DNA from 2 places in the Mycolicibacterium diernhoferi genome. Region 1 is predicted to be linked to the other one. Evidence: predicted binding sites of a transcription regulator. Region 1 holds the regulator's gene; the other holds the start of a gene.

Region 1 (9,388 bases):
CTGGTCTACCAACTCGATTGTCATCGAGCCTACCTGGGCGATCACCCGATGGGGGCAATGAGGGTCTGGCCGGCCTGCACGGTGCTGGTTTCGAGCTTGTTGAGTTCACGGATACGTTCCACCACCGAGCCCGCCGGCACATCGGGCGCCACCCGCGCCGCGATGTGCTGCAGCGTCTCACCGGCTTCCACGTACACCACGGACAACCGGGTGGGCATCTGCACCGGCTCCTCGGTGGGTCCGCCGAGTTGGGCGACCAGCCCCAGCCACAGGGTGAACCCGCCGGCCAGCAGGGCCAACAGCACGGTGGCGACCGGCGTGATGGGCCGACGACGGTGCGAGGCACGGGACATCAGCACCCCGGTGTTGCGGTAACCCAGCGGCGCCCCTCCCGGGCGGCGGGACTGCACGCGCCGGCGGCGCACCACCACGTCGCGTGGCAGCGGCCACACCTCGGGCGCCATCGCCGTCTGCCGGGGACGCGCGTCGAACTGCGGGGCACTGGTACGAGCTTCGAGAATGGTCATCGGACTGCTGCCTCTCGGTAGGGGTCTCGCCTGGCGGCTTTCGCTTCTGTGTTCGAATGCTAGTCGATCATGTGTTCGATGAATAGAACACGTGATCGAACTGTTGCCAAACGATAAACCGGACCACCGACAAGTAGCCCGCGCGCCGAATCAGCCGGTGCGCCCCGCCAGCAGCCCACTGGAGGCGAACTTCAGCCCGCTGCGCAGTTCTTCGAGGCTGATCGGGTCGTCACTCTCGACGTAACGCAGGGTCGTGGCGACGGCCATGTTGAAGAACAGCCAGGCCAGGGCGCGCGGACTGAGCTCATTGCGGTACTGGTCGCGGTAGTGACCCATGTGCAGGGTCGTCATCGCCAGCAGGGTCGCACTCAGCCCGGAGACGATGTCGAAGGCACGGACGCGCTCGGGCCGCTGAGCCAGATAGCGGATCAGGGTCCGATTGGCGAGCGTGAACTCGATGAGGATGTCGATGGAGGCCTGCATGGCCTCTTCCGGCTCGTGCATGGTCACCGACCGCAGCATGTCCTCGATCGCCGGCGCCTGGTCGGCCGCCAGCCGCTCGATGGCCGCATCGATGATCTCCTCCTTGTTCGAGAAGTACTGGTAAATCGAGCCCTTGCTGACACCGGCCTTCTCGGCGATCGCGTTCGTGGTCAGCCGGTCCGGTTCGGTGGTGCGCAACAGGTCCGCTGCCGTGGTCACGATTTTTGCGACCATATATCTAGAGCGTTCTTGTTTCGGCACTTTTCTACGTCCTGAACTGCGGTTTTCTGCAACCATGCTGTTCCCTTACACGACTTGTTTGCGACCTCTGGGTCATATTAGCGTCGGGGTCCTCAGCACGAGGAGGTGCGAGCAGCCATGACTGCCACAACGGATCTGCCGGCCCAGAACGCCGAACACACCGGAGCTCCCGAGCTCGTCCCATTGGATTCACTGACCGCCGAGCACACCGGCCGGTGGACATTTCTCATCGTCGAGGGCGCGGCCTTCATGATGCAGGCCATGCACCCGGTGATCGCCGAGGTGACCGGCCGCTATTCCGCGGGGTTCCGCGGTGATGCCGGCGGTCGTGCGATCCGCTCGGTCGACTCGGTGCTGCGCTGGACCTACGGCGGCACCGCGGCCCTCGCGGAGGGCGATCGGGTCCGCGCACTGCACAAGCCGCTCACCATGACGAGCGAACTGACCGGGAAGCGGATCAGCGCACTGAACACCGAGGCCTACCAGTGGGTGATCGCCACCGGCTACCTCGTCAACGCCCAAGGCGGCGGGCGCTTGCTGATCGGGCGGGATTTCACCGATTCGGAGAAAACCGAGCTCCTGCGCGACAACCGTCGACTGGCCGAGCTGCTGCACGTGCCGATGCGCGGTTACCCGCAGACGCTCGCGGAGATGACCGAGTACTACGAGAACATGATCGACACCCTGCAGGGCACCCCGCAGGCGCTGCAGCTGATCGCGGACTTGAAGGCCGGCAAGCTGGAGCTCTCGACGTCGATGCCCAAGGCGCTCGAACCACTGCTCCGGACGGCCTTGCGGCCGGCGCTCCGGCTCAACTACCTGTCCATCGTCGGCCTGCTCGATCCCCGGCTGCGCGCCAAGCTCGGGGTGAGCTGGAGCCGGCAGGAGCAGATCCAACTGCAGGTCATCTACGCCGCGATCCGGGCGGCGTACCGGGTGCTGCCGGACCGACTCACCTACTTCCCGCTGGCCTATCACGCGCGTAAGCACCATGAGTGCCTGAAGAAGATGGAAGAACGCCAAAAGAAGTCGTTCGCGTACAACCTGCCCGACACGCCTCGAACACATGTTTGATTATGTCTTCGCCTGCGACTACATTCGGCCATATGAGCGAGAGCACCGAACACCCTGAGGCACGCTCCAGTCTGACCGAGCGTCAGCGCACCATCCTGGAGGTCATCCGCGCCTCCGTGACCGAACGCGGCTACCCGCCGAGCATCCGGGAGATCGGCGACGCCGTCGGTCTCACCTCGACCTCGTCGGTGGCCCACCAGCTGCGCACCCTGGAACGCAAGGGCTATCTGCGCAGGGACCCGAACCGTCCGCGTGCCGTGGACGTCCGCGGCGCGGACGACAACGTGACGCCGAAGAACGTGACCCCGATCGTGGCAACCGAGGTCGCGGGTTCCGACGCGCTGCCGGAGCCGACGTTCGTCCCGGTCCTGGGCCGGATCGCCGCCGGTGGGCCGATCCTGGCCGAACAGGCCGTCGAAGAGGTCTTCCCGCTCCCCCGAGAACTGGTCGGCGAGGGCTCGCTGTTCCTGCTGAAGGTGGTCGGCGAATCGATGATCGACGCGGCGATCTGCGACGGCGACTGGGTGGTCATCCGGCAGCAGAACGTCGCCGAGAATGGCGACATCGTGGCGGCCATGATCGACGGCGAAGCCACCGTGAAGACCTTCAAGCGCACCAAGGGGCAGGTGTGGCTGATGCCGCACAACCCGGCGTTCGAGCCGATCGACGGTAACGACGCCCAGGTGCTCGGCAAGGTCGTCACCGTCATCCGCAAGGTCTGACGGGTTCGCCCGGGGAGGCTCAGTCGGCCCGGACGAACCCGTTCGTCCGGGCGAACTCCTCACTGGCGAACCAGATCTCGGCCTCGGTGTCCCGATAGCCCGGGCTGCCGGGAGCCCAGTACAGGCCCGACTTGGTGTCCGCCTTGATCGGATAGCCCTCGGGCGCCCGGTACCGGTCGCCGTCGGCCAGCCGCATCGAGGTCCAACCCGGATCCTCCGGCTCGTCGTCCTGGATCGCGGCGTGCCGGCCACTGGGGAAATCGGGCTCGTACCCGGACCAGACCGCGGTGGTGGGCGGGTCGAAAGCCGGCGCCTCGGACAGTGATTCGATCCGGGTGGGCGCGGTGTCCACCGCGTCCGGGTCGGAATCGAAACTCAGATCCTCGGCCGGCGCGTGCAGTTCCTCGAGCTCGTCGCCCTCATCGGAGTCGTAGTCGCCGGTGTCCTCATCGGTGTCGTAATCGCCGGACTCGTCGCGATGCTCGGGATCCGGGCCCGCCGAGATGGTGCCGAACGCGGGCACCTCGCTGACCGCCGGTGCCGAGGCCCACAGGCTCTGGGGGGCGTCCGGCTCGCGATCGCCGTACTCGGGCTGCTTGTACTCGGGCTCGTCATACCCCCGGTCGTAGCGGTCGTCGGCATAGTCATCCCCGAAACCGTCGTCCTCGTGGGACCGCCGGTTTCGCAGCACCGCGACGGCGATCAGGGCGATCACACCGATCAGCGGGATCAAGCCGAGCAACCACCACCAGCGCCACGAGTACCACTTGTCGCCGCTGTCGGCGTCCGCGGTGGCCGCCGAGCCCGGCGCCGGAGCGGCCGGGGAGTCGGCACCGGGCACCTGCAGCCCGACGAGCTGCGACTGCAGGCCGGCCGGCTCGGTGCTGAACTTGCCGCTGGTCCTGTCCCACGAGATCGATCCGCCGTTGAACTGCTGAGTGACGACGTTGCCGTGGTCGGTCTGGTCGCCCTTGGGGGCGCCCAGCTCACCGGTCGCACCGCCGAGTTTCTGCCACGCGGCGTTCATCGCGCCGCGCACGATCACCGCGCCGAAGTCCGGCGTCCAGAAGATGACCGGATCATCCTCCGCGGCGAACGGAACCACCCGGCTCTGCGGTGCCAGACCGCCGTCGGCCTCACTGGCGGTCGGGAACCCGAGATCCCCGGTGGGTCCGCCCACGCTCTCGTACTTGGCCAGCACCTGTCCGGTGACCACATTCGCGCCGGTTTCGGGGCTGTAGAAGATCTTGCCGCCCGCGTAGTTCTGGCCGACGCCGTCGGCGCCGATCGCGTACTGGGCCCCCTCTTCGGCGCCCAGGGGTCCGAGCGCGCCGCCGGCGGCCCGGCGGGCGGCGTTGATCGCCGAGGTGGCGTCGGAGGGAACGTCGATGGCGCCGAGCTGATCGGCGAGCTCCGGCGGCACGGTGGTGAAGGCCCGGGTCTTGCGGTTCCAGGAGATCTCACCCCCGGTGAACTTCTGGGTGAGGACGTCACCGTTGGTCATCTCGTCCTCGCTGGGCACTCCGAGCACGCCGGCCGAGCCGCCGAGCGCGTCCCACGCCGAGTTGATCGCCCCGCGCACCACCCGGGCGCCGGTGTCCGGCGTCCAGAAGATCACCGGGTTGTCCGGGGCGCTGAACGTGGAGTTGCGGCTGTTGGCCGCGCGGCCGGGTCCCTCGTCGATGGTCGGGAAGCCCAGGTCGCTGTCGGCGGGGCCGCCGAGCGCCTCGTACTTCTCCAGGATGGCACCGGTGACGATGTGTGCCCCGGTCTCCGGGGTGAAGAAGATCTGGCCACCCGCGAACTTCTGGCCGAAGCCCTCACCGGCGGGATAGACGCCACCGTCGCGCGGCCCCAGGGGCCCGCCTTCGCCGCCACCGGTCTCCCACGCCGCCGTGATCGCGGCGTCGGCGTCGGCTTCCGGAGTCGCCGCAGCGGATGGTGCGAGCAGCACCATAGCCGCGATGAGCCCAGCGCTCACCAGCCCTGTTGCTGCCCGCCCGGCGATCCTGCTCAGCCGGGTTCGCTGCCTGGTCATTCGGTCCCTCCCGAAGTCGGACAAAACCACACGAAAGTAGCGTGTTCGTCAACTCTGCTTCAGTTGACCTCGAACTCGTGGGATATCCGCCACCTGCGGTTAAGCGTGTCGGACGAAATTCCCGCGGGTAACCGTAGCCGCCGGGCCGTCGTGGGAGCACCCTAGGATTCGGTGGGTGTCCCGCCGCAGCCTCGCCCATTGGGGTGCCTTCAGCGCCGAGGTGCGCGACGGCGAGATCGCCTCGGTGACCCCGGCCGCCGGCGACGCCGACCCCTCTCCGCTGCTCGGCAACCTGCCCGGTTCCCTGCGGCATCGCTCCCGGATCGCCGGGCCCGCGGTGCGCCGGGGCTGGCTGCAGGACGGGCCCGGACCCAGCGACCGACGCGGCGCCGACGAGTTCGTGGCGGTGTCCTGGGACGAGCTCACCGAGCTGCTGGCCGGTGAACTGCGCCGGGTGATCGACACCCACGGCAACGAGGCCATCTACGGCGGCTCCTACGGCTGGGCCAGCGCCGGGCGGTTCCACCACGCCCAGAGCCAGGTGCACCGGTTCCTCAAGCTGCTCGGCGGCTATACCTCGTCCCGGCACTCCTACAGCCTGGGCGCCACCGGGGCGATCATGCCCCGGGTGGTCGGCACCCACGACGATCTGTTCAAGCGCTCCACCGCGTGGGACGTCATCGTCGAGCACACCGACCTGTTCGTCGCCTTCGGCGGCATCGCGCTGAAGAACACCGGGATCAACCACGGCGGCACCACCGCCCATCCGGCCCGCGCCGCATTGAACCGGCTGCGGGAGCGCGGCGGCACCATCGTGTCCTTCTCCCCGCTGCGCGACGACGTGGACGGCGAGTGCGAATGGCACGCGCCCGTCCCCGGCACCGATGTGGCGATCATGCTCGGGCTGGCCCATGTGCTGGCCACCGAGGGGCTGGCCGACCGGGAGTTCCTGGACATCTACTGCATCGGCTACCACCGGTTCGAGCGCTACCTGCTCGGCACCGACGACGGTGTGCCGAAGTCGGCACGGTGGGCGGCCGCCATCAGCGGGATCGCGGCCGAGGACATCACCGCCCTGGCCCGCCGGATGGCGGCCGGGCGCACCCTGGTCACCATCAGCTGGTCACTGCAGCGCACCCGGCACGGCGAGCAGGCCCCGTGGATGGGCCTGACGCTGGCCGCCATGCTCGGCCAGATCGGGCTGCCCGGCGGGGGTTTCGGGCACGGGTACGGGTCGATGAACGAGCCCGGGCTGGCACCGCTGCGGCACCGGCTGCCGGTGCTGCCGCAGGGCCCCAACCCGGTCTCGACGTTCATCCCGGTGGCCGCGGTGTCCGACATGCTGCTGCACCCCGGCCGGGAGTACGACTACAACGGTCTGCGGCTCACCTTCCCCGACATCCGGCTGGTGTACTGGGCCGGCGGCAATCCCTTCCACCATCACCAGAACCTCCCCCGGCTTCGCCGCGCGCTGGCCCGGCCGGACACCGTCGTCGTGCACGATCCGTACTGGACGGCGATGGCCAAGCACGCCGACATCGTGGTGCCCTCCACCACCGCCTACGAACGCGACGACTACTCCGGGTCGCGCAACGATCCGATGCTGACGGCCATGCCGGCGCTGGCACCGCCGTACGCCCAGTCCCGCGACGACTACACCACCTTCGCCGCCCTGGCCGAGCGCCTCGGCGTGGGTGCGCCGTTCACCGAGGGCCGTACCGCCCGGCAGTGGCTGGTGCACATGTACGAGAAGTGGGCGGCCGGAGTGGACTTCGCGGCGCCGCCGTTCGACCAGTTCTGGGCCGACGGCGGACTGCGGTTACCCACCGAACCCGGGTTGACGCTGCTGGCCGATTTCCGCGCCGACCCGTACACGCACCGACTGAACACCCCGAGCGGGCGCATCGAGATCTTCTCCGCCGACATCGACGGGTTCGGCTACGACGACTGCCTGGGCCACCCCGCCTGGTTCGAACCCACCGAATGGCTCGGTGGTGCGCGCGCGCAGACCTATCCGCTGCACCTGATCGCCAATCAGCCGGCCGGCAGGCTGCACGGTCAACTCGACGGCGGGGCGGTCAGCATGGCGTCCAAGGTGGCCGGGCGCGAACCGATCCGGATCCACCCCGCCGATGCGGCGCAGCGGGGGTTGGCCGACGGCGATGTGGTGCGGGTGTTCAACGACCGCGGGGCCTGCCTGGCCGGGGTGGTGACCGACGACCGGCTGCGCCCGCAGGTGGTGCAGCTGTCCACCGGCGCCTGGTTCGATCCGCTGGATCCCGCCGACCCGGATTCGATGTGCGTGCACGGCAATCCGAACGTGCTGACCGCCGATGTGGGCACCTCGGCGCTGGCGCGTGGCTGCACCGGGGCGCACGTGCTGGTCCAGGTGGAGAAGTTCAGCGGGCCGGTGCCGCCGGTGCGGGCCCACGAACCGCCGGTGATCCACTAGGCCAGCCGCGGCGCCACCAGGTCGACGAAGGCGTCCACCACCCGATAGGCGTCGGCGATCGGGTGACCGTGCAGGATCGCCCCGGAGAGCATGGTGCTGATGATGCCCCAGGCCATCATCGCGGTGTCCACGGATTCCTGGGCCCCCAGCGCGGCGAAGTCCGCGGCCAGCGTGCGCTGGGCGACGGCGGCGAACTGCTCCATCAATGCCTCGGCGTTGGCGTCGGTGGAGTTCTGCAACAGCATGCACACCTTGAAGAAGGCCGGACGGCGTTCGAAGCTGGCGATGATGCCGCGGACCTTCTCGCGGACCCGGAGTTCGGCCGGCCGGGTATCGGCGGTGGCGGTGTCGGCGGTGTCCGACGCGAAGGCGGGCTGGGCCCAATCCATCAGCACCGCGGCGTAGACGTGTTCCTTGGAGGTGAAGTAGCGGTACAGCGTGCCCAGTGCGACGTCGGCCGCGTCGGCGACGTCGCGCATCTGGATCTGGTCGTAGTCCTGGGCCTTGAGCAGGGCCTGCGCGGCGGCCACGATCTGCGACCGGCGGGCCTGTTTGTAGCCGGGCAACTCGGTCATGGCCGGGTCACCCCCTCGGCAGGCCGAGGATCATCGTCGCGATGATGTTCAGCTGGATCTCGACGGTGCCGCCACCGATGACCTCGGCCGGCATCATCAGGCTGCGCGCCACCGCGGGCTGCTCACCGCCGCCCACCATCGCCGCGCGCCCGCTGAAGGCCAGCGCGTCGGCGGTGACCCGGCGCACCAGCAGCGCGGTCCCGACCTTGCCGATGCTGGAGGCCGGCCCGGGGCCGTGCCCGGCGAGCCGGCCGAGGGTGTCGCGCACCGCCAGCGCGCCGATGGCGTTGGTGGCCGCCCGCACCTCGCCGAGCGCGACCCGGACCTGGGTGTCCTGCGGCGCCCGCCGCGCGAGGGCCCGCAGTTCACTCTCCTTGTCCTGCTTGACGTAGGCGCCGATCGCCACCCGCTCGTTGGCCATGGTGGCCAGCGCGTGGGACCAGCCGGCGGTGGGTTCACCCACCAGCATGGCGTCGGGTACGAGCACATCGTCGAAGAAGACCTCGTTGAAATGCGCCTCGCCGCCCGCGGTGCGCAACGGGGACACCGTGATGCCCGGCGAGGTCATGTCGACCAGGAAGTATCCGATCCCCTTGTGTTTCTTGGCGTCCGGATCGGTACGCGCCAGCAGGGCACCCCAGTCGGCACGTTGGGCCGAGGAGGTCCAGACCTTCTGGCCGTTGATCCGCCAGCCGCCGTCGACCTTCGTCGCCCGGGTCGCCAGCCCGGCCAGATCCGACCCGGCACCGGGTTCGGAAAACAGCTGGCACCAACCGATCTCGCCGCGCATCGTGGGCACCGCGAACCGATCGCGCTGCTCGTCGGAACCCGCGCCCAGCACCGTGGGCAGGATCCATTCCGCGATGCCCAACGACGGCCGGACCAGATAGGGCCGCTTGTCGAACTCCTCGTCGATGATCAGCTGCTGGGCCGGTGTCGCCGCCAGCCCCCACGGGGCGGGCAGGTGCGGTGCGACCAGCCCGGCGTCGGCGAGCGCGGTGCGCCGGGGCCCCGTCCAGTACTCGGCGTACTCCGGGTTCTGCCGGCCCGGGGTGTCGTTGCGCAATTGGGCGGCGGCGTCGAGGGCTGCGGCGATCTCGGCCCGGAAGTCCGGTTCGACCTCAGTCAGTTCGATGGTGAAGTCCCGGCCGGGTAGATCCGGATCCCCCAGTGCCCGTGCCCATTTCGTCGCCGTCCCGGCCGCGGCGGCCAGGCTGATGGCCCGTTTCCAGTACAGGTGCAGGTCGTGTTCCCAG
Region 2 (9,388 bases), 170 kb from region 1:
ATCCGCTCGGCCTGCACCCGCAGCATCAGGACCGCATCGGCGGCGGGCAGTTCGGCGTCCAGATCGTGCGACACGGTGACCGGCCACCCGGCCACGCCGACCGGCAGCAGGGTCGGCGGGGCGACCAGCACCACCTCCGCGCCGAGGGTTGCCAGCAGTTCGACGTTGGAGCGCGCGACCCGGCTGTGCAGCACGTCGCCGACGATGACGACCCGGCGGCCCTCGATGGAGCCGAGCCGCTGGCGCAGGGTGAGCGCGTCGAGCAGCGCCTGGGTGGGGTGTTCGTGGGTACCGTCACCGGCATTGATCACGCTGGGCCCGCCCAATTCGTCATGTGTCCACGCGGCAAGCTGCTGTGCCGCACCGGAAGCCGGGTGCCGGATGATCAGCGCGTCGGCGCCGGCGGCCCGCAGTGTGAGGGCGGTGTCGCGCAGCGATTCCCCCTTGGCCACCGAGGACCCGGAGGCGCTGACGTTGATGACGTCGGCGCTCATCCACTTCCCGGCCACCTCGAACGACACCCGGGTGCGGGTGGAGTTCTCGTAGAACATGGTGATGATGGTGCGCCCGCGCAGGGTGGGCAGCTTCTTGACCTCGCGGCCCAGCAGTGCCTCCCGGAAGCGGTCTGCGTCATCGAGAATCGCGACGGCCTGGTCGCGCGACAGGTCGCCCGCCGCCAACAGATGCTTCACCTACTCGGTCCTCCATACGGTGCGATCCGCACGCTGTCCTCCCCATCGGGTTCCTGCAGTCGCACCTTGACGTTCTCGCTGCGCGAGGTGGGCACGTTCTTGCCGACATAGTCCGCACGGATCGGTAGCTCCCGGTGACCGCGGTCGACGAGCACCGCCAACTGCACGATCCGGGGCCGGCCGATGTCGCGCAGGGCGTCCAGCGCCGAGCGCACCGACCGCCCGGAGTAGAGCACGTCGTCGACGAGGATGACCAGGGCGCCGTCGATGCCGCCGGCCGGGATCGACGTCGACTCCAGCGGGCGCGGCGGTTTGATGTTCAGGTCGTCGCGGTAGAGGGTGATGTCGAGGCCGCCGTGCGGCAGATCCACCCCGGCGAACTCACCGACCTTCTCGGCCAGCCGGGCCGCCAGCGTCACGCCGCGGGTCGGGATGCCCAGCAGCACCACCCGCGGGGCATTCGGCGCGTCGAGCGCGGTCTTTTCGATGATCTGGTGCGCGATGCGCGAGATGGTCCGGCTCACATCGGCGGCGGACATCAATTCCCGGTCGGGACCGGCAGGATCTGCGGCAGCCACGAGTAAACCAGGACCTCCTTCTCCGCCTCTCTGGACGGATCGTTAAAGGACGTCGAACTGCAGGCCAGCTTATCAGGCCGGTGTCATCGCTCCGGCCCGTGACGGTGTGCCCTTCGTCTCGGGCGGAGCGCCCGAACTCCCGCGCGCCCGATAACGTCTGCCGGGTGAACCTCGACAACAACGCCGCCTCCATCACCGAGGCCATCGACTCCGGCCTGCTGGCCGGCGCGGTCACCCTGGTGTGGCACGCCGGCCAGGTGGTGCAGGTCAACGAGCTCGGCCATCGTGACGTCGCGGCCGGTCTGCCGATGCAGCGCGACACGGTGTTCCGGATCGCCTCGATGAGCAAGCCGGTCACGGTGGCCGCGGCGATGACGCTGATGGACGAGGGCCGGTTCACCCTCGACGACCCGGTGGCCCGCTGGGTGCCCGAGATCGCCGGGCTGCGGGTGCTGACCCGGCCGACCGGTGAACTCGATGTCACCGAGCCGCTGCGCCGGCCCATCACCTTCGACGATCTGATGACCCACCGTGCGGGGCTGGCCTATCCGTTCTCCATCACCGGGCCACTGGCCAAGGCCTACGCCCGGTTGTCACACCGGCAGAACGAGGAGCGCTGGCTGGCCGAGCTGGCCGAACTGCCGCTGGTACATCAGCCCGGGGCCCGCATCACCTACAGCCACGGCACCGACGTGCTGGGCATCGCCATCGCCCGGATGGCCGGCCAACCGCTGCACGAGCTGCTCGCCGAGCGGATCTTCGAGCCGCTGGGCATGTCGGACACCGGTTTCGCGCTCAGCCTGACCCAGCGCCGCCGGATGGCCACCATGTACGGCCTGACCACAGACGGGTCCCTGCGGGACGATGTCATGGGTCCCCCGCCGCTGACTCCCCCGGAGTTCTGCTCCGGCGGCAGCGGCCTGATGTCCACCGCCGACGACTACCTGAAGTTCGCCCGAATGCTGCTGGGCGGCGGCACCGTCGACGGTGTCCGGGTGCTCTCCGAGGAGTCGACCCAGTTGATGCGCACCGACCGGTTGCACCCCGACCAGAAGGAACACAACTTCCTCGGGGTGCCGTTCTGGATCGGGCGCGGATTCGGGCTGAGCATGTCGGTGGTGACCGACCCGGCCCAGTCCGAGCGGTTCTTCGGCCCCGGCGGGATCGGGACCTTCGGCTGGCCCGGCGCCTACGGCACCTGGTGGCAGGCCGACCCGGCCAATGACGTCATCGTGATGTACCTGATCCAGAACTTTCCCGATCTGACCGCCGATATCGCACAGGTCGCGGGCAACACCTCGATGGCCAAACTCCGGATGGCACAACCGAAATTCGTCCGCCGCACCTACCAGGGGCTGGGGCTCTAGGCCGGTTCCAGCGCGTCGGGGCCAATCAACAGTTCGCCCCGCCCGCGCCTTCCTCCGGTGGGAGGAGTTCTTCGGGGTGGAAGTGGTGGTTGAGGGTGTCACCGCCGGTGTCCATCAGTGGGGGTGGGTGCCAGTGGACCCGCCCGGTGTCGTGGTCGATGCTGGTGGTCCAGCCCATTTCGGCGAGCCGGTTGTCGGGGCCGCAGCCCAGGGCGAGGGTGGGGGCGTCGGTGAGTCCGCCGTTGTTCCAGCTGGGTTCGGCGTGATGGGCCTGGCACTGACACGCGGCCTTGGTGCAGCCGGGCCGGGTGCAGCCCCGGTCGCGGTTGTAGAGCAGTAGGCGTTGGGCCTTGCTGGCCAGGCGTTTGGTGCGCCCGAGATAGAGCGGTTCGGCGGTGTGTTTTCGGTACACCACCAGGTAGTGATACGCCTGTTCGGCCAGGCGGATCAGATCCGGCATGGGCATCAGCGTGCCGGTCCCGGTGACCGCGATCCCGGCCCCGGCCTCCAACTCCGCCAACGTCGTGGACACCACCATGGTGACCGGGATCCCGTTGTGCTGGCCGAGGCTCTTGGCCATCAGGGCATCACGCAGGATCGCCTTGAAGGCATCGTGCAAACGTTGAGCCCGGGTGCGGGTGTCACCGGCGGCCAGATCGGCCAGGGCCCCGAAGTTGGCGGGGTGGTTGGGGTCGGGATCTTCTGCTGTGTCGGCGTCGGCGAAGGGCTCTGCACCCGCCGGATCGCACGCCGGCCCGGGTTCGTCTTCGAGCGGGCTCGGGTCCGGATTGAGCTTGGGCTCAGCGTCATCGGGGTTGTTGACCCCGGGCCGGCCCCACACCTCCTGCACGGTGCCCAGATACGCGGCCAGCTCCGCATCCACCCAGCCGGTGATGCGCACCAGCCCGTCGGCATCCTGCGCACCCAGGGTGATGCCCCGCTTATGCCGCGCGACATCGGGGCCATCGCCGTCCTGGTTGAGTTTGTAGAGCACCCGTTCGGCGGCCTTTTCCAGGGTTTCCGGGGTCGTGGTCTTGGCCGCGGCGACCAGCGACACCTCCAAGTCCGCCAACTCGGTACCTGTCATCCGGCCCGAGGCGGATGTCATTGTCGCCCGGACCACTTTGATGTGTGCCGCACAGATCGATCCTTCGGCCAACGCGGCGGCACAGGCCGCCAGCACCGGCTCCAATACCTCCCCGCCGATGGCGTGCCGGGGGCCCAGGAGTTCAGCGCCCGACACCCGGCGGGCGGCCTCGGCACGGCTGATCCGCATCCGAGTGGCCAGCACATCGACCCAGGACTTCCCACCGATCTCGTGCGCGCCGGCCCGGTCCATCAGCGCGGCCTGGATGCGGTGCCCGATCATCTCGTCCGCGCGCGCCCGCAGTTCGCGCTCGGATTGGATGGCCAATAACTCCGCGGTGTCGAACACCGTGAAGTCGGCATCCAGCAAGGCTTTGGTGGACGCGGCGTGATCGGAGAGTGCATCCTGCACCGTCTCCCGACTGGCCACCGCGTCCGACTTCATGATTCGAACATACGTGCGACCACCGACAAATCATGACAGGATGTGACAGCAGGGACGAAAGAGGCCAAAGAAATTTCTGAGGCTGGATTGTCGCTCGAATGTCGCTGCGAGGTGGGCACTTTCATACCCGTCCCGGAGACCGCGTCACTACATCGAGCGCGACAACACCCGGCCGAACTGCAGCAGCCGTTCCATCTGTGCCAGGCCGCCGTTGTCGACGGTCTTGGTGTACCGGAACGACTCGCAGTACAGGTCGCTGTCGGTGGCCGAGGTCCGCCGGACGCGGGTCACCAACTGGGTATACATCCGCAGCCGGACCTCGGACAGCCGACGGGTGCCGTCACCGAGAACCTCGTACTGGGTGCTCAGGATGTGGTCGCTGATCGTCGACAACAGAATGGTGCGCACCGACGAGTTCAATTGCCTTCGGTCGTCGACGAACTCGTCGTCGGCACGCCACATGATCAGCCGCAGCCCGTCGGTGGCCACCACTTCCTGCCACAGCGCGGTGCCCTCGCGCTCCTCGGTCTCGCCGCGCGACATGATGAACGCGGCGATGCCGGGGAACTCGATGACCGACCTGAGTTGTTCCAGGGCCAGTTCGGGGTCGCGCAGATAAACCGAGGCCGCATCCTGCACGCTCGTATAGGGCGCCCAGTCGTGCGGCATCGTCTACTCTCCGCTGTCCGGGGATCCGCCGTCGGCGGGACGCAGCGCCGCGGCCGCAGCGCGGATCTGCGGGGTCACCAGCATGACCTGCCCCAGCACACCGTTGACGAACGCCGGTGACTCATCGGTGGACAATTCCTTGGCCAGCTCGACGGCCTCGTCCACCGCGACCGGCTCCGGCACATCCTCGGCGTGCAGCAGTTCCCACACCGCGACCCGCAGGATCGCCCGGTCCACCGCGGGCAGCCGCTCCAGCGTCCAGCCCTGCAGATGCGAGGAGATCAGGTCGTCGACGTGCGCGGCCTGTTCGGTGACCCCGTGCGTCACCGTGAGGGTGTACGGGTTCAACGGGTTGATATCGGCCTGGGTGTGCGACAGCTTGTTTCGTCCGTCCGCCGCCTCGGCGGCGGTGATCCCGCGCGCCTCGGCTTCGAACAGCAGGTCGACGGCCCGCTTGCGGGCCTGATGCCGGCCGCGGTCGCCGCGACGATCAGACATTCCCGTCGCTCCGCTCGCCCGTCCTAGCCATTCACCCGTCCGAGGTAGTTACCGTCGCGCGAGTCGACCTTCAGCTTGTCGCCGGTGTTGATGAACAGCGGCACCTGGATCTCGGCGCCGGTCTCCAACGTCGCAGGCTTGGTGCCGGCGTTGGAGCGGTCGCCCTGCAGGCCCGGCTCGGTGTGGGCGACGACGAGTTCCACGGTGACGGGCAGCTCGAGATACAGCGGCACGCCGTCGTGGAAGGCGATCTGGACGGGCATGTTCTCCAGAAGGAAGCCGGCCAGCCGGCCCACCAGCGCCTCGGGCAGCGGATTCTGTTCGAAGTCTTCGGAGTCCATGAAGACGAAGTCGCTGCCGTCGCGGTACAGGTAGGTGGCGTCGCGGCGGTCGACGGTGGCGGTCTCCACCTTCACACCGGCGTTGTAGGTCTTGTCGACAACCTTGCCGGACACCACGTTCTTCAGCTTGGTGCGTACGAAGGCCGGGCCCTTGCCGGGCTTGACGTGCTGGAACTCGATGATCTGCCACAACTGGCCATCGATCTGAAGAACGAGCCCATTCTTGAAGTCGGCGGTTGATGCCACGGTTAGTACAGCTCCTCGGTCAGGTGATCACAGCCAGTTCCTTGGGGAACCGGGTGAGTAACTCGGGTATGGGTGCGTTCTCGCTGCCGACAACCAGGGTGTCCTCGATCCGGACACCACCCCTACCGGGCAGATACACGCCGGGCTCCACGGTGACCGCAGCGCCAGCAAGCAGTGTACCGGCGGCTGAAGCACTGATTCCCGGCGCTTCGTGGATCTGCAGTCCGACCCCGTGCCCCAGCCCGTGCCCGAAGTTCTCGGCGAAACCGGCGTCGGCGATCACCTGCCGTGACGCGGCGTCGACCTCCTTGAGTGCGACGCCCGGGGCGAGTGCTTCCCGACCGGCCCGCTGCGCGTCCGCCACCAGCTGATACACGTCCAGCTGCCATTGCGCGGCCTGGCCCAGTACGAAGGTGCGGGTCATATCGGAGTGGTAGCCGGCGACCAGCGCCCCGAAGTCGATCTTCACGAAGTCACCGTCGGTCAGGACCGCATCGGTGGGCCGATGGTGCGGGATCGCCGAATTGGCGCCGGTGGCCACGATCGTCTCGAAGGACACCCCGTCGGCGCCGTGGTCGAGCATCAGTGATTCCAGGTCGCGGCGGACCTCTTTCTCGGTGCGGCCGGGCCGCAGCCCGCCGCGGTCCAGCAGGTCGCGCAGGGCCGCATCGGCGGCCTCGCACGCCAGCCGCAGGATCGCGATCTCCCCCGCGTCCTTGACCTCGCGCAGCCGTTCCACCATGCCGGCGGCGCGCACCAGTTCCACACCCTCGGCCGTCCGCTGCAGCGCGGTGAAGCCGTCCACGGTGACGACGTGGCTCTCGAAGCCGAGCTTTCGCACTCCGCACCCCGCCGCCAGGCCGGCCAGGTGCGGCGCGCACGCCCGCTCGATGGCGAGTTCGGCGTCCGGCGCCTGCGCCGCCGCCTGTGTTACATATCGCCCGTCGGTTGCCAACACCGGCGTGTCGTCGTCGACCCGCACCAGTAGAGCCGCATTCGACCCGGTGAATCCGGACAGATATCGGACGTTGACCAGGTCCGTTACCAACATCGCGTCCAATTCGGCGGCGGCCAGCCGACGCCGCAGCCGGGCCCGGCGTTGAGAAATCGTCACAGCCGCTGACGCTACTCGCTACGCTGTCCCCTCATGAGCAAGTGGTTGCTGCGCGGACTCGTGTTCGCGGCGGTCGTGGTCGTCCTCCGGTTGATCCAGGGGGCGCTGGTGGATGCCTTCCCGACACAGGCCGGATGGATCAGCCCCGTGCTGGGTCTCTTCCTGGCGATCCCGGCAATCCTGTGGGCCTATTTCGACGGCCGCGCCGACGCCCGCGCACAATCCGATCCGGACCGCCGCCAGGACCTGGCGATGGTCTGGCTGGTGGCCGGCCTGATCGCCGGTCTGCTCGGCGACCTGGTGTGCTGGTTCATCGGGCTGTTCTACCCGGTGCTCTACACCGGCAACCTGATCAGCGAGCTCACGTCGTTCGCGGCATTCACCGCGCTGCTGGTCTTCGTGACCGGCGTGGTGGCGGTGACCATCGGCCGCTGGGCGGTGGACCGCAAGGCCCCGCCGTTCGTCCGTCGCCGCGAGGGCGATGAGGAGCGGGCCGACACCGACGTCTTCGCCGCGGTGCAGCCGGGCGCAGACGAAACTGCCGAAACGTCCAAGTAGCTCGCTAGCGCGAACCCACCACCGAGTAGGCCGCGGCCAGCAGCGTCGGGTCCGGCCCCTCCAGACGTCCCGGCTTGGCCAGGCCGTCGAGCACCACGAAGCGCAGCACGCCGGACCGGTTCTTCTTGTCCCCGGCCATGTATTCGAGCAGCTGCGGCAGCGCATCGGCGTCATAGCTCACCGGTAGGCCCAGCGCGGTCAACACCCGCGCATGCCGGTCGGCGGTGTCGTCATCGAGACGGCCGGCCAGACGGCCGAGTTCGGCCGCGAACACCAGGCCCACCGAGACGGCGGCGCCGTGGCGCCACTTGTAGCGTTCCCGGCGCTCGATGGCATGGGCCAGGGTGTGACCGTAGTTGAGGATCTCGCGCAGCGCCGACTCCCTCTCGTCGGCGGCCACCACTTCGGCCTTCACCACGATGGCGCGGCGGATCAGTTCGGGCAGCACGGTGCCCGAAGGGTCCAGCGCGGCTTGCGGATCGGCCTCGATGAGGTCGAGGATCACCGGGTCGGCGATGAACCCGGCCTTCACGATCTCGGCCATCCCGGCGATGATCTCGTTGCGCGGCAACGACTGCAGGGTGGCCAGATCGACCAGCACCGCCAGCGGCTGATGGAAGGCGCCGACGAGGTTCTTGCCCGCATCGGTGTTGATCCCGGTCTTGCCGCCGACGGCGGCGTCGACCATGCCCAGCAGGGTGGTCGGCACGTGCACGACGTCGACGCCACGCAGCCAGGTGGCGGCGGCGAAGCCGGCGACATCGGTGGCCGCCCCGCCGCCGAGGCTGACGATGGCATCCTTGCGGCCGATTCCGATGCGGCCCAACACTTCCCAGATGAACCCGACGACCGGCAGTTCCTTGCCCGCCTCGGCGTCCGGGATCTCGACGCGGTGCGCGTCGATGCCCAGACCGGCCAGGTGTTCCCGGATGGCTTCGGCGGTCTGGGCCAGGGTCGGCTGATGCAGCACCGCGACCTTGTGCCGCCCGGTCAGGGTGCGGCCCAGATCCTCGAGCAGACCGGTGCCGATGATCACCGGGTACGGGCGATCCACCAGAACGTCGACAGTTACGGGTTCACTCATTTCGTGCCTCTGCTCGTCGGGCCAGCGCCGCCGGAGTCGGCGGGGCCTCGCTGGTGGGTGCGGGGTTCAGGACGGTCGGGCCGCGACGCCAGGCCGCCCGGCGGCGTCGCCGCGGTCGGGCCGGGCCGCATCCGGACAGCCGGGTGACGATATGGCGCACCACCGCACCGGGATTGCGCCGGTTGGTGTTCACCCGCATGGTGGCCACCTCGCGGAACAGCGGTACCCGCTGCTCCATCAGTGCCCGGTACTTGGCGCCCGGATCGTCACCTGCGAGCAACGGTCGCGCGCTACCTGTGGTTCGCCGAACACCTTCTGCGGCACTGATTTCCAGATAGATGACGGTGTGCCCCTTGAGCGCCTCACGCACCTCGGGAGTGGTGACCGCGCCGCCACCGAGGGACACCACACCCTCGTGCTCGTTCAGCGCAGCGCGCACCACCTCGGCTTCGATCCGGCGGAATTCGGGCTCCCCGTCGGTGAAGATGTCCTCGATGGAGCGACCGGTCGTCTCGACGATCTTGAGGTCGGTGTCCAGCAGCGGCACCCCCAGCGCCTTGGCCAGGCGGCGGCCGATGGTCGACTTGCCGGAACCCGGCATGCCGACCAGAACTGCTTTGGGTGCCATCGGCTATCCCGATGCCTGAGCGGGTTCTCGATCCGCCACCGCGCGCAGGTAATTCTCGACGTTCGCCTTGGTCTCGGCCAGC

The links. Region 1 encodes LexA, which represses DNA repair genes until DNA is damaged. Its sites were predicted from a motif close to CGAACANNTGTTCG; they were not measured.
Region 2: a site for LexA is predicted at 4,173-4,186, ahead of K0O62_RS13220 (HNH endonuclease signature motif containing protein). Genes of this name have one in related genera too.

What each region holds. Positions count from the first base shown of each region.
Region 1 is NZ_CP080332.1:2,595,150-2,604,537, reverse strand. It holds gene K0O62_RS12315 (LysM peptidoglycan-binding domain-containing protein) at 42-527, opposite strand; gene K0O62_RS12310 (TetR/AcrR family transcriptional regulator) at 678-1,244, opposite strand; gene K0O62_RS12305 (oxygenase MpaB family protein) at 1,389-2,345, shown strand; gene lexA (transcriptional repressor LexA) at 2,378-3,067, shown strand; gene K0O62_RS12295 (sunset domain-containing protein) at 3,087-5,105, opposite strand; gene K0O62_RS12290 (molybdopterin guanine dinucleotide-containing S/N-oxide reductase) at 5,281-7,557, shown strand; gene K0O62_RS12285 (TetR family transcriptional regulator) at 7,554-8,132, opposite strand; gene K0O62_RS12280 (acyl-CoA dehydrogenase family protein) at 8,140-9,388, opposite strand, start outside.
Region 2 is NZ_CP080332.1:2,770,061-2,779,448, reverse strand. It holds gene K0O62_RS13235 (aspartate carbamoyltransferase catalytic subunit) at 1-692, opposite strand, end outside; gene pyrR (bifunctional pyr operon transcriptional regulator/uracil phosphoribosyltransferase PyrR) at 689-1,270, opposite strand; gene K0O62_RS13225 (serine hydrolase domain-containing protein) at 1,435-2,637, shown strand; gene K0O62_RS13220 (HNH endonuclease signature motif containing protein) at 2,663-4,168, opposite strand; gene K0O62_RS13215 (hypothetical protein) at 4,316-4,837, opposite strand; gene nusB (transcription antitermination factor NusB) at 4,841-5,335, opposite strand; gene efp (elongation factor P) at 5,359-5,922, opposite strand; gene K0O62_RS13200 (aminopeptidase P family protein) at 5,942-7,036, opposite strand; gene K0O62_RS13195 (B-4DMT family transporter) at 7,070-7,594, shown strand; gene aroB (3-dehydroquinate synthase) at 7,599-8,678, opposite strand; gene K0O62_RS13185 (shikimate kinase) at 8,671-9,306, opposite strand; gene aroC (chorismate synthase) at 9,310-9,388, opposite strand, start outside.